Linked DNA regions of Tistrella bauzanensis. The protein of the gene in region 2 interacts with the protein of the main gene of each other region in a pairwise test. Links are inferred from orthologs where the notes say so. Each region holds a gene or a part of one and is shown on either strand. Other genes may lie near its edges.

What was found. The genes of interacting proteins can lie anywhere in the genome.
Region 1: the proteins of dnaE (region 2) and dnaQ interact in binary tests that used the Escherichia coli proteins (3 or more experiments, as listed by UniProt). The link is inferred for Tistrella bauzanensis from one-to-one orthologs.
Region 3: the proteins of dnaE (region 2) and rplL interact in binary tests that used the Escherichia coli proteins (3 or more experiments, as listed by UniProt). The link is inferred for Tistrella bauzanensis from one-to-one orthologs.

Annotation. Positions count from the first base shown.
Region 1 is NZ_BMDZ01000035.1:27,538-30,796, forward strand. The notes cover bases 436-3,259. They hold dnaQ (DNA polymerase III subunit epsilon), read left to right. Parts: upstream 436-1,417; coding sequence 1,418-2,101; downstream 2,102-3,259. Other genes in these bases: IEW15_RS14735 (shikimate dehydrogenase), read left to right, coding at 436-640; coaE (dephospho-CoA kinase), read left to right, coding at 646-1,329; IEW15_RS14750 (YifB family Mg chelatase-like AAA ATPase), read left to right, coding at 2,984-3,259. Also shown: more of IEW15_RS14735, read left to right, coding at 1-435. UniProt on the Escherichia coli protein: DNA polymerase III is a complex, multichain enzyme responsible for most of the replicative synthesis in bacteria. The epsilon subunit contain the editing function and is a proofreading 3'-5' exonuclease.
Region 2 is NZ_BMDZ01000007.1:46,095-53,068, reverse strand. Bases 1,242-5,327 are described here. They hold dnaE (DNA polymerase III subunit alpha), read left to right. Parts: upstream 1,242-1,620; coding sequence 1,621-5,127; downstream 5,128-5,327. Other genes in these bases: IEW15_RS04910 (amidase), read left to right, coding at 1,242-1,519. Also shown: IEW15_RS04915 (helix-turn-helix transcriptional regulator), read left to right, coding at 1-3; more of IEW15_RS04910, read left to right, coding at 92-1,241; IEW15_RS04895 (hypothetical protein), read left to right, coding at 5,638-6,609; IEW15_RS04890 (LysR family transcriptional regulator), read left to right, coding at 6,795-6,974. UniProt on the Escherichia coli protein: DNA polymerase III is a complex, multichain enzyme responsible for most of the replicative synthesis in bacteria. This DNA polymerase also exhibits 3' to 5' exonuclease activity. The alpha chain is the DNA polymerase catalytic subunit.
Region 3 is NZ_BMDZ01000024.1:18,633-21,805, forward strand. The notes cover bases 436-3,173. They hold rplL (50S ribosomal protein L7/L12), read left to right. Parts: upstream 436-1,487; coding sequence 1,488-1,859; downstream 1,860-3,173. Other genes in these bases: rplA (50S ribosomal protein L1), read left to right, coding at 436-457; rplJ (50S ribosomal protein L10), read left to right, coding at 825-1,346; rpoB (DNA-directed RNA polymerase subunit beta), read left to right, coding at 2,555-3,173. Also shown: more of rplA, read left to right, coding at 1-435. UniProt on the Escherichia coli protein: The binding site for several of the GTPase factors involved in protein synthesis (IF-2, EF-Tu, EF-G and RF3). Is thus essential for accurate translation.

The sequences.
Region 1 (3,259 bases), on a different replicon or contig from region 2:
GGCGATGGTCGATCATCTCGATCCCGCCGCCCGCGCGATCGGGGCTGTGAACACGCTGGTCTTCGATGACGCCCATGGCATCGCCGGCTATAACACCGACGGCTATGGTTTTGGCGCGGCGCTCGCAGCGGGTGGCCCCGGCCGTGACGCGGCGGCGCCGGCGCTGGTGCTGGGGGCGGGTGGTGCCGCGCGCGCGGTGGTCCATGCCCTCGCCACCGCCGGATGCGCCGAGATCCGGATCGCCAACCGCGGCGCGGCGCGGGCGGCGGCGCTGGCGGCCGATCTGGCGCCGCATCTGCCCGGCTGCCGGCTGGTGGTGGTGGATTGGCGGCAGCGAGGGGACGCGCTGGACGGCTGCGGCACCCTGGTCAACACCACCAGCCTGGGCCTGGCCGGCCAGCCGCCGCTTGAGATGGCGCTGGATATGGCCGGCCCCGGGCTGGTGGTGTCGGATATCGTCTATGATCCGCTGGACACAGCCCTGCTGGTGGCCGCACGAGCACGCGGGCTGGTGGCGGTGGATGGGCTGGGCATGCTGCTGCATCAGGCGGTGCCGGGTTTCGAGCACTGGTTCGGTCTGCGGCCGGTGGTCGACGATGCCCTGCGCCGCCATGTCGCGGCCGATCTGATCGGAGACTGAGATTTATGCAGATCATCGGCCTGACCGGATCGATCGGCATGGGAAAATCGACCACCTCGACCATGCTGCGGCGGCTGAAAGTGCCGGTCTTCGATGCCGACGCCACGGTTCATCAGTTGCTGGCGCCCGGCGGTCGCGGCTTCGGGCCTGTGGCCGAGCGCTTCCCTGAGGCGGTGCGCGATGGCCGCATCGACCGGGTGGCGCTGGGCGCCAGGGTCTTCGGCCGCAAGGCGGAATTGCGGGCATTGGAGCGGATCCTTCACCCGCTGGTCCGCGACGCCCAGCACCATTTCATCGCAACCCATGCCCGCCGGCGCGCGCCGCTGGTGGTGCTGGACATTCCGCTGCTGTTTGAAAGCGGCGGCAACCGGCGGGTCGATGCGGTGCTGGTGGTGAGCGCCCCCAACTGGGTGCAGGCGCGCCGCGTGCTGGCGCGGCCGGGGATGACCCGGCCCAAATTCCGCGACATCCTGGCCAAACAGGTGCCGGATGCCGAGAAGCGCCGCGGCGCCGATGCGGTGATCCAGACCGGGCTTGGCCGCGCCCATGCCTTTCGCGCCCTGACCCTGGCCCTGGACCGGCTGGCCGGCCGCCCGCACCGGATGTGGAAGAGCCATTGGCAGCGCCCGCGCCTGCACCATCCGCGCATCCAGCCACCATCCGGCGCCAGACGGCGGCCGGGCGGCTGACACCGCCCCCCCGATCAGGCCGACCTCGATCAAGTCGTTCCGCACGCTCTTTCACCCAACCCACCCAGTTCACCCGGAGACCCGCCCGATGCGCGAGATTTCGTTCGACACCGAGACCACCGGTTTTGATCCGGCGACCGGCGACCGGATCGTCGAGATCGGCTGCGTGGAGATTCTGGATCAGGCCCGCACCGGCGCCGAATTCCATGTCTATATCAACCCGGAACGCGACGTGCCCGAGGCGGCGGTGGCGGTGCATGGCCTGACCTGGGAGCGGCTGAAGCCCGAACCGGTGTTCGCGGCGGTGGCGGACCGGTTTCTCGACTTCGTCGGCGACAGCCCGCTGGTGGCGCATAACGCCAGTTTCGACATGCGGTTCATCAATGCCGAATTGACCCGGCTGGGCCGCGCGCCGATCCCGATGAGCCGGTCGATCGATACCGTGCAGATGGCCCGGATCCGGTTTCCCGGCGCGCCGGCCAGCCTGGACGCGCTGTGCCGCCGGTTCGGCGTCGACAACAGCGGCCGCGACCTGCATGGCGCGCTGCTCGACGCCCAGCTTCTGGCGGAAGTGTATCTGCACCTGCTGGGCGACCGTCAGCGCGGCTTCGATCTGGCCGCCGACCGCCGGGCCAGCGGCCAGACCGATGGCCGCCGCCGCACCATCGCCCGCCCGCCCCGCCCCCATGCGCCGACACCGGCCGAACTGGAAGCCCATCAGGCCTTTATTCTGAAAGAGGTCAAGGCGGCGTTGTGGCTGGCTGAAGATTGAGCCGGGCACGACCACGGCTTTTCAGTCCCGGCCGTCGCCCGCCGTCTTCTTCCGTGACCGCCCTTTGTGGCCATCTTGTTTCTGCGGCCATCTGCATCGGCGCAGCCTGTGCCGCGGCGCGGGAGTCATTGACAGATCCATAGGGTGGAATCTGACCGGCGGGATAATATTTCACAAATCGAGATAATCTGCTGTTGGATGACATCATGGTTAAAGCCCAACTCCCGGATCATTTGACTATGGGGGAACCGGCCAGATCATGGCAGCTATGACTGCAATTTGGTCCGGAGCGATTGATATTTTGGATAGTTTTTCAAGGTAAGATGGAGAGACATGGTGATTTTTACCTTGCCTTCTACGCTTTCGTGGCGATCTTTGATGAAGAGACGTGATATCCGTCTGCGGATACACGATTTAAGGTTTCTTCGGATAATCTAAAACTACCGTTGCGTGCCTATCCGCGGTATAGCCTGTTCACTCACACTGGGCTTTCTTCTTTAGGTAACGAATTAACCATAGTACTATCGTATCGGTAGTTTATTCGTGTTGATTACCCGTCAAGGTATTTAAGCTTGTCTGACAACCCGCTTTAGCTGTAAATGTCGGGCAGGACTTGATTTAAACTCCATGATTATTGACGAAATCATGGCGGTCGACTAACGATCAGGTAGAACAGTATGGCGCACAGATAGCACGCCACACGCCCACGGCGTGCGGCGGAGGAGTTTCCTGCGTGCAGGCGTTGTGGATTGAGTGCTTCGGCAGCGGCCGGCCCGCTGGTGCGCGCGGCCGTGCCGATGTGATGTGCGTCCGGCGTTTGTTGAAACCCACCGGCGGCAGCGGCCGGCGGGCCCTGCACGCGCATGAAATGGCTGGCGCGTGATGGCACATGTAGACACGGTGGCGTTGATCGGCATCCGGGCGGTTCCGGTCGAGGTTCAGGTGGCGATCTCGGCCGGCCTGCCGGCTTTTGCCGTGGTCGGCTTGGGCGACAAGGCGGTGACCGAGGCGCGTGAACGGGTGCGCGCGGCGCTGGGCCGGTTGGGGCTGACCCTGCCGCCCAAACGGATCCTGGTCAATCTGGCGCCGGCGGGGCTGGTCAAGGAAGGCTCGCATTACGACCTGCCGATCGCGTTGGCCCTGATGCTGGGCATCGGT
Region 2 (6,974 bases):
TAGGTCATTTGCACCATGGTCCTCTGATCGCGGACGGCCGAAGATCACCCTGTCCGGCAACAGACCGGCAGACAACAGGGAGGAGCCACCCATGGATCTGAAAGACTATGCCGCACAGGATGCAACCGGTCTGGCAGCACTGGTCAAGGCCGGCGAGGTCAGCGGCGCCGAGCTTGCCGATTGCGCCAACCGGGCGATCGATGCCGTAAACGGCACGATCAATGCCGTCATCCGCCGGCTGGACCCGCCGGTGGCGGGTGATGATGCCGGACCCTTCGCCGGCGTGCCGTTTCTGGTCAAGGATCTGGTTCTGGCCGTGGGCGGGATACCGCAGATGATGGGCACGCGCATGCTGGCCGAGGGTGGCTTCGTGCCCCCGGTCGACAGCGAGCTGTTCACGCGCTTTCGCAAGGCCGGCCTTAATACCATTGGAATCACGGCCACACCGGAATTCGGCTTCAACGCCACCACCGAGGCGGTGCTGAACGGACCGACACGCAATCCGTACAACACCGAACGCTCGCCCGGCGGGTCGTCGGGTGGGTCTGCCGCCGCGGTGGCGGCCGGGATCGTGCCTGTGGCCCATGCCAATGATGGCGGCGGCTCGATCCGGATTCCGGCGGCGTCCTGCGGACTGGTCGGCTTGAAGCCGTCGCGTGGCCGGATCCCGTTCGGGCCATATTATGGCATGCCGCTGCTGGGCATGGCGAACGAGTTCGTCGTCACCCGCACGGTTCGCGATTGCGCAGCGCTGCTCGATGCCGTCTCCGGCCCCGATATTGGCGCCACCCTCGGCATCGCGCCGCCGGCCATGCCCTATGCCGGTGCCATTGCCGCCGACACCCGACCATTGAAGGTGGCGCTGGTACGGCACTGGCCGAAGGCGCCGGCGGTTGAACCGCAGATCGACGAGGCGCTGTCACGCACGGCGCGTCTGTTCGAGGCGAATGGCCATATGGTCGAGGAGGCGGCGCCGGACTACGACGTCGATGCCTTCAATCGTGCGAACTTCGCGGCCTGGATGTCGTTCCTGGCCGTTGGCCTCAACGGCGTGAGTGCCGCGATGGGCCGTGAGCCGGGGCCGGATACGGTCGAGGCGGTCACCCTGGCCTGCGCCCGCGCCGGCAACCGGCTGACCGCCATGGACATCGAGGACGTGTTCATGGTGATGAATACGGTATCCAGGAGTATTGGCGCATTTCTAACGCAGTACGACGTTATCCTGATGCCGGTTCTGAAGCGTACACCACTGCCGCTGGGCTATCTTAACCAGAACGATCCGGATCTGGACGCCCAGGGCTGGTATGACCGGCTGTTCGATGCAGTGCCATTCACAGCCCCGTTCAACATGACCGGCCTGCCAGCGATCACCGTGCCGGCCGGCATGCATGACGCCATGCCTGTGCCGATCCAGATGGCGGCGGGCATGGGGCGCGAGGACGTGCTGCTGCAACTGGCCCATGATCTGGAACGGCAGCAGCCCTGGCGGGATATTCGGCCGGGGGTGTTCGCCGGCTGACACGGGCCGACATCAGCGGGGCCGGGCGAGGTTGCCGCGGGCGGGGATTTGGTCCAGATTTCGAGGGCCGATCCCCGCCGCCGTCAGGAGTGCCCGGTCCCGTGTCGCATGCCGATTTCGTCCATCTCCGCGTTCACACCGCCTATTCGCTGTCGGAAGGGGCGGTGAAGACCAAGGATCTGGTCAAGCTGGTCAAGGCGCAGAAGATGCCGGCGGTGGCGGTCACCGATACCGGCAATCTGTTCGGCGCCATGGAAATCTCGTCGACTCTGCCGAAAGAGGGCATCCAGCCGATCCTGGGCATGGTGATCCGGCTGACCCGCAGCGCCGGCGAAGACCGCTTCGGCCGCAGGCCCGAGCCCGAACCGCTGGTGCTGCTGGCCCAGTCTGGCACCGGCTATGACAATCTGGGCCGGATCGTCAGCCATGCCTTCATGAAGACGCCCACCGGCGATACGCCGCAGGTGTCGGAAGACGTGCTGGCGCAATTCGCGACCGATCTGATCTGCCTGTCGGGTGGTCCGGCGGGGCCGGTGGGCGCGCGCGTGCTGGAAGGTCGCGACGACGAGGCCCGCGCCCAGGCCGAACGGCTGGCGACGATCTTTCCCGGCCGGTTCTATATCGAATTGATGCGCCATTGCGGGCCGGGGGAAACCCCGCCAGCCCTGGAAGCCGACAGCGAGCCGGGCCAGGTCGATATCGCCTATGATCTGGATCTGCCGCTGGTTGCCACCAATGACGTGTTCTTCACCACCGAGGCGATGTACGAGGCCCATGATGCCTTGCTGTGCATCGCCGAGGGCCGGCATATCGAAGACACCAACCGGCGCCGACTGACCCCCCATCATTATTTCAAATCGGCCCGGCAGATGCGGGAACTGTTCGCGGATCTGCCGGAAGCGGTTGATAACACGCTGGTCATCGCGCGGCGCTGTGCCGCCAAAGCACCCTTCCGCAAGCCGATCCTGCCCAAATCGACCCGCGATCCGAATGCGCGCGAGGAAGACGAGTTGCGGCGCCTGTCGCGTGAGGGACTGGAGGCGCGGCTGGAAAGCATCGTCTATACCTATACCCCCGGCCTGGATGCGGCCGGACGCGAGGCGGCAGCCAAACCCTATCGCGACCGGCTGGACTATGAGTTGGACGTGATCATCAAGATGGGGTTCCCCGGTTATTTCCTGATCGTCGCCGAGTTCATCCAATGGTCGAAGACCCATGGCATTCCAGTCGGTCCCGGCCGTGGATCGGGCGCCGGGTCTGTGGTCGCGTGGTCGTTGACGATCACCGACCTCGACCCGCTGCGCTTCGGGCTGCTGTTCGAGCGGTTTCTGAATCCGGAACGCGTGTCGATGCCCGACTTCGATATCGACTTCTGCCAGGACCGGCGCGACGAGGTGATCCAGCATGTCCGTGATCTGTATGGCCACGACCGGGTCGCCCAGATCATCACCTTCGGTAAGCTTCAGGCCCGCGCGGTGCTGCGCGATGTCGGCCGTGTGCTGGGTATGCCCTTCGGTCAGACCGACAAGATCTGCAAGCTGGTGCCGAACAATCCGGCCAATCCGGTCACCTTGCAGGAGGCGATCGACGGTGAGCCGGCATTGCAGCGGGCGCGGAATGAAGACGAGCAGGTGGCGCGGCTGATCAACATCGCGCTGAAACTGGAAGGACTTTATCGCCACGCCTCCACCCATGCCGCCGGCGTGGTGATCGGCGACCGGCCGCTCGATGAACTGGTGCCGCTCTATCGCGATCCGCGCTCCGACATGCCGGTCACCCAGTTCTCGATGAAATATGTCGAGCAGACCGGGCTGATCAAGTTCGACTTCCTGGGCCTGAAAACCCTGACCGTGATCACCACCGCCGAGCGGCTGATCCGCGAGGTCGATCCGGATTTCGACATCAACCGGGTGCCGCTCGACGACAAGCCCAGCTTCGACATGCTGGCGCGCGGCGAGGGCGTCGGCGTGTTCCAGCTGGAAAGTTCCGGCATGCGCGACGTGTTGCGCAAGCTCAGGCCCGACAAGTTCGAGGACATCATCGCGGTGGTGGCGCTGTACCGTCCGGGTCCGATGGACAATATCCCGCGCTATATCGCGGTCAAGCACGGCTCCGAGAAGGCCGAATACCTGCACCCGCTGCTGAAGTCGATCCTGGAGGAAACCTATGGGATCATGATCTATCAGGAACAGGTGATGCAGGCGGCCCAGGTGCTGGCCGGCTACAGCCTGGGACAGGCGGATCTTCTGCGCCGCGCGATGGGCAAGAAGATCAAGGAGGAGATGGACGCCCAGCGCGAGAGCTTCACCAAGGGAGCGGTCGACCATGGCGTCGACAAGGACACGGCCGGGCTGATCTTCGACCAGATCGCCAAGTTCGCGGGCTATGGCTTTAATAAATCACATGCCGCCGCCTATGCGCTGGTCGCCTATCAGACCGCCTATCTGAAGGCCAACTGGCCGGTGGAATTCATGGCGGCGTCGATGACCTTGGATATGCACAACACCGACAAGCTTGCCGGATTCCGTCAGGAGCTGAACCGGCTGAAGATCGGCGTGGTGCCGCCGGATGTGAACCAGTCGGATGCCATGTTCGCCGTGCGCCGGACAGCGCGGGCGCCGCGCGGCGACATTCTGTATGCGCTGGGCGCGCTGAAGCAGGTGGGGCCGCAGGCGATGGCCGAACTGGTGGCGGAACGCCGGCGGGGCGGCGCCTATGGCGATCTGTTCGATCTGTCGGCGCGGCTGGGCACCAAGGTGATCAACAAGCGCATGATGGAAAGCCTGACCAAGGCCGGCGCCTTCGATCATCTGAACGCCAACCGTGCCCAGGTGATGAACGCCATCGACATGGTGCTGCGCTATGGGCAGGCGGCGCAGGAGGAACGCCAAAGCAACCAGGTCAGCCTGTTCGGCGGACCGGGCGGCGAAGCAGTCCCCAAACCGCCGATGCCGGCGATCGACCCCTGGATGCCGATGGAACAGTTGAAGCGCGAGCTGGAGGCGGTGGGCTTCTATCTGTCCGCCCATCCGCTGGATGCCTATGACAAAGTCATGGACCGGCTGGGGGTGGTGCGTGCCGGCGATCTGGCGGCGAAACTTGAGCGGGAAGGGGCGGCGGGGTTGAAGCTTGCCGGCACCCTGATCGCCAAACAGGAGCGCCGCTCCGCCAAGGGCAGCCGCTTCGCCTTCGCCCAGATGTCGGACCCGACGGGGGTGTTCGAGGTGACGCTGTTCTCGGAGGTGCTGTCCCAGGCCCGGGATCTGCTTGAACCGGGCGTGCCGCTGCTGATCGAGGCCAGCGGCGAATGGCGCGACGATACCGTGCGGCTGACCGCCCAGAATGTCCGGTCGCTCGACGACGTCGCCGCATCGTCGTCGTCACGCCTGACCATTCAGGTGGCGGAGGAACGCGCCCTCGCTCAGATCCGCCGGGTCATCGAGCGCGAACCGGAAGGTCGCGGCCGCATCACGCTGGAACTCGACATCGATCTTGAGGGCGAACGCCAGGTGGTCCGGCTTGAACTGCCCAAGCCGGTGTCGATCACCCCGGCCCTGCGTGCGGCGCTGAAGCTGACGCCCGGCGTGACGGATGCGATCGAGACCTGAGAGCCGTCTGTTATTGGCGCGATGGCGAGAGGAGCACCGGCAGGCGCTCGGCGGGGGGCGTGTTGCGTGAGGGGGCGACCAGGATCTCGCCATCGATGATCACCATGCCGATGCCGGGCAGGTCGCCCAGTTCCACTGCCTCAAGCAGGGTCCGGCCGGCGCTGCCGGCCGGCCGGTCCATGATCACGGGATCGGCGGCGTGGCCGGGCTGGATCAGCCCGATATCATCGTGGTGACGCCGCCATGCAGGCAATGCAGCACCCAAGCGCCATGATCGGTTCGCGGCGACCATTCGCCGAGGGTTGGATGAACATGGCTGTCGATCATGGGGCTGGCCGTTTTATGCGGCGGCTGTGGCCGGTATGCGTGGGGTGGATCATGCGGATCCCGCATGACGATGTGTTGAGAGCGCATTGTTCCGAACCAGTGTCCGGCGGATAGGATGCGGAGAACATCAACGTCGTCTGCCGGCATGATCGGTGGCGCACGCGCTTTGAGGACCGCCTGCCGATGCCTTCGCGCGGAATTACCGGATTGGCCGCCCTGTTCATCGACCGCATGACCCGCCATGGCACGACGTTTCTGGCAAGCTGTGTGTGTCTGGGACTGATCTGGCCGGCCGCCGCCGATGCGGTGCGCCCGGCAATGCCGGTGATGGTCTTCATCTTTGTATTGGGCACGCTTTTGCGGGTCGAGCCGCCGGTGGTGGTCGCCACGGCCAGACGCGCCGGCGTTTCGGTGGTTCTTCCGGTCTTCGTGATGATCGCCTGTCCGATCCTTGTCGGTGTCGCAGCGATTGTGGCCGGGCTGCGGATGGATCTGGTGTTGGCGCTGGTGCTGGCGGTGTCGGCGCCGCCATCCTCGGGCACATCGGCGGTTGCCCGCATGCTTGGTCTCGATCCGGCGGTACCCCTGGTCGCGACGCTGGCATCGATGGTGTTGACTCCCCTGACGGCGCCGGTGATCGCCGATCTGTTCTCAGCCGGCAGTTCCTCGGCGGTTGCCCCCCTTGACCTCGCGCTCCGTCTGGCGCTGCTGATCGGCTCGGCCGAAGGGGCGGCACTTCTGCTGCGTCGTTTCATGGGGCGCGCACTGAACCGCCACGCCCGCGCGGTCGATGCCGTCGTGGTGACCGCACTGATCCTGTTCGCCCTTGGGACGATGTCGGGCGTGCGGGCGATGATCGAGGACGACCCCGAATTCGCCGCGGGTGTCGTCGCCTTGGCATTCGGGTGCAACATCTTCCTTCAACTCGTGGCAGGGCTGATCTTTCCCGGCAATCTGCGGATGCGGTTCACCACCGGACTGATCGCGGGCAATCGCAATGTCGGTTTGTTGTGGTCGGCGTTGGGTGCTGCGGTCACACCGACCATGGCGTTATACTTCGCGGCGAGTCAGCTGCCGATCTTCACGCTGCCGAGGTTGATCCAGTCGGTGCTGTATCGTCTGGAAGTGGGCCGCCGGACCAGGTCCGCGACCTGATCCGGCGTTGGTCGCACCCGTCGGCGAGGGTATGTCCCCGTCCGCCGCGTTCGGGTGGGGTCCATGAAAGCCGGCGTAGTTCATAAGGCCGGCGTGGTTTATCTGGAATGGGGGAGGAAAAGACCGGCTGTTCCGTGGCACCCTGTCCATCCTGCAATGGCGCGCCACAGCAGAGGGACCGACCGATGCTCGATATCCGCTGGCTGGAAGATCTGATCGCCCTGGCCGAGACCGGCAGCTTCACGCGGGCGGCTGACCGGCGCAATGTCACGCAGTCCGGCTTCAGCCGCAGGATCCAGTCACTGGAGCAGTGGGCGCGCGCACCGCTTGTCGATCGGGCGGGCACCCCGCTTCGTCTGACCAAT
Region 3 (3,173 bases), on a different replicon or contig from region 2:
CGGCGCTGACGTCGTCGGTGCGGAAGATCTGGCCGAAGAGATCCTCGGCGGCAAGATCGACTTCGAGCGCGCGATCGCGACCCCGGACATGATGCCGATCGTCGGCCGTCTGGGCCGCGTTCTCGGCCCCCGCGGTCTGATGCCGAACCCGAAGCTCGGCACGGTCACCCCGAACGTCGCCGATGCGGTCAAGGCCGCCAAGGCTGGCCAGGTTGAATTCCGCGTCGAGAAGGCCGGCATCATCCATGGCGGCGTCGGCAAGGCGAGCTTCGACGAGGCCGCCCTGATCCAGAACATCCGCGCCTTCGTGGATGCGCTGGTCAAGGCCAAGCCGACCGGCGCCAAGGGCACCTATCTCCGCCGGGTGGCGCTCAGCTCCACCATGGGCCCGGGTGTCCGTGTCGACGTGGCCAATTTCTCGACCCAGCATGATCCGCGCGGCGGCAACGCCGCCTGATCACGACTGATCTGCCGTGCGGTGGTATCCAGCCCGCCGCACGGCACGCGTTTCCGCCGGCCGTTGATCTTTCGGGATCGGCTGCTGGCGACCAGAGACCGTCCTGTCCGAGACGGCAGGTGCCCCGGGTAACCGGGGCCTAAAGGGGGCGACCCCGCCTGTCCAGACGGCGAGAAATCGATCCGGCACGGCCCGTCTACACGGCCGATCCGGGCGGTTCGCAAACTCGCGGCAGGTGCGGACGGTGCCGCAAGGCACCACCGAGCCGTGATGCAGCCAGCCATGTCACCCCCCGCCGGGCATCTGCCGGGCGGGACGGGGCAGGGGGACGCCGCATCACATGGTAACCCACACGCGGAGACGAACCGTGGATCGTGCAAGCAAGGAAGAGCTGGTCGCCCAACTGCGCCAGTCCTTCACGTCCGCGGGCGTCGTGGTGGTGACCCATTACCGGGGCCTGACGGTGGCTGAGTCCACCCGGCTGCGGCTTGGGATGCGTGAAGTCGGCGCATCCTTCAAGGTCACCAAGAACACGCTCGCCCGCCTGGCACTCCAGGGAACGGCTTTCGAGGACATCACCCCGCTGTTCAACGGTCCGACCGCCATTGCGGTGTCGGCGGATCCGGTGGCAGCGGCCAAGGCCGTGATGAAGTTCGCCAAGACCAACGACAAGCTCGTGGTCGTCGGCGGCGGCATCATCGGTCAGTCCCTCGACGCCGCCGGCATCAAGGCCCTCGCGGACCTGCCGTCGCTCGACGAACTGCGCGGCAAGCTCATCGGTGTGCTTCAGGCACCGGCAAGCCGCATCGTCGGTGTGCTGCAGGCCCCCGGCGCCCAGGTCGCCCGGGTCCTCAAGGCCTATGCCGAGAAGGACCAGGAGGCAGCCTGATTGTCAGGCAGCCTTTCCCCGGACGTACAGACATCATCATGACCAGCCGCCATCACGGCGCATATGGACCGGCAGCCCCGCGGCGCCGGACCCTGGCTCTGACGGCTGGATCACCCGGATCGAAGTTCAGGAGTTACGAAAATGGCCGATCTCAATCGCCTTGTTGACGAGCTGTCCGCCCTCACCGTGATCGAGGCCGCCGAGCTGTCGAAGCTGCTCGAAGAGAAGTGGGGCGTGTCCGCCGCGGCCCCGGTCGCCGCCGTCGCCGCCGTCGCCGAGGCCGCGGCCCCGGTCGAGGAGAAGACCGAGTTCGACGTGATCCTCACCGACGCCGGTGACAAGAAGATCAACGTCATCAAGGAAGTCCGCGCCATCACCGGCCTTGGCCTGAAGGAAGCCAAGGATCTGGTCGAAGGCGCGCCGAAGGCGGTGAAGGAAGCGGTGACCAAGGACGAAGCCGCTGCCATCAAGAAGAAGCTGGAAGAGGCCGGTGCCAAGGTCGACGTGAAGTAATCACGCCGGTTTGCGTACCGCTCCTTCGGAGCGATCCGGCCGCCGGTCTTCATCGACCGGCGGCCGCCGCGCCGCCCGATCCCGGTTCCGGGGCGGGCGGCGTTGCCTTGCCCGCACCTCAGGCCGGCCGAGGCGCCAGCGGCAGATGGCCGTCCCCGGATGTGGTCGCCGGTCCCTTCTTGTGGGGCGGTTGAGGCTTTGCAGAAAATGCTTCCATCCCAGGGGTGGTTCGGGTATGTTTCCAGGCTCGCAAGTAGTGACAGGCAGCTTTGGCACCGCGGCAGGCTGGACTCAAACGGCATCTACTTACGGGTTTCATCGGGCGTCATGCGGGATCCGGCATGGCGCCGCAACCGCTTGCGTATCGGCCAACGGGAAACCGGCGGCGACATGCAGGCGATCGTCCCTCGGCGGAGGACGCGATCCCGTCATGGGCGGGCACGCAACGGGACTTGATGATGGATGGCTGGTCGGCTCATCGCGACGTGCGCATGCATGTCGGCGAGTGCCGGCCGTTTTCGTCAGCCAGGGACTGTCCGACGGTCTGCCCGACGCAGTCCGACTGCCTTAGAGGGCGATGAGTGCTGGATCGACCGATCGGGGATGGCCGGATATATGCCGGGATCCCGCGATCGGGGCGAGCGCATGAATTGACGGCGCTGACGCCGTAGAAAAACGGTTCGAGAGGAACGACGATGGCATACTCGTTTACGGGTCGCAAGCGCGTTCGGAAGAGCTTCGGTCGCATTCCCGAAGTCACGACGCTGCCGAACCTGATCGAGGTCCAGAAGAAGTCGTACGATCAGTTCCTTCAGCTCGACGCCGATCCGGCCCAGCGCCCGGACAGCGGCTTGCAGGGCGTGTTCAAGTCGGTTTTTCCGATCAAGGACTTCTCCGACCGCGCGACTCTTGAGTTTGTGCGGTACGAGCTTGAGACCCCCAAGTTCGATGTCGAGGAATGCCAGCAGCGCGGCATGACCTTCGCCGCGCCGCTGAAGGTGACGCTGCGTCTGGTCGTGTGGGACATCGACGAAGACACCGGCGCCCGGTCGATCCGCGACATCAAGGAGCAGGACGTCTACATGGGCGATATGCCGCTCATGACGGACAAGGGCACCTTCATCGTCAACGGCACCGAGCGGGTCATCGTCAGCCAGATGCACCGGTCGCCCGGCGTGTTCTTCGACCACGACCGTGGCAAGACCCATGCATCGGGCAAGCTGCTCTATGCGGCGCGCATCATTCCCTATCGCGGTTCCTGGCTCGATTTCGAGTTCGACGCGAAGGATCTGGTCTATGTGCGGATCGACCGGC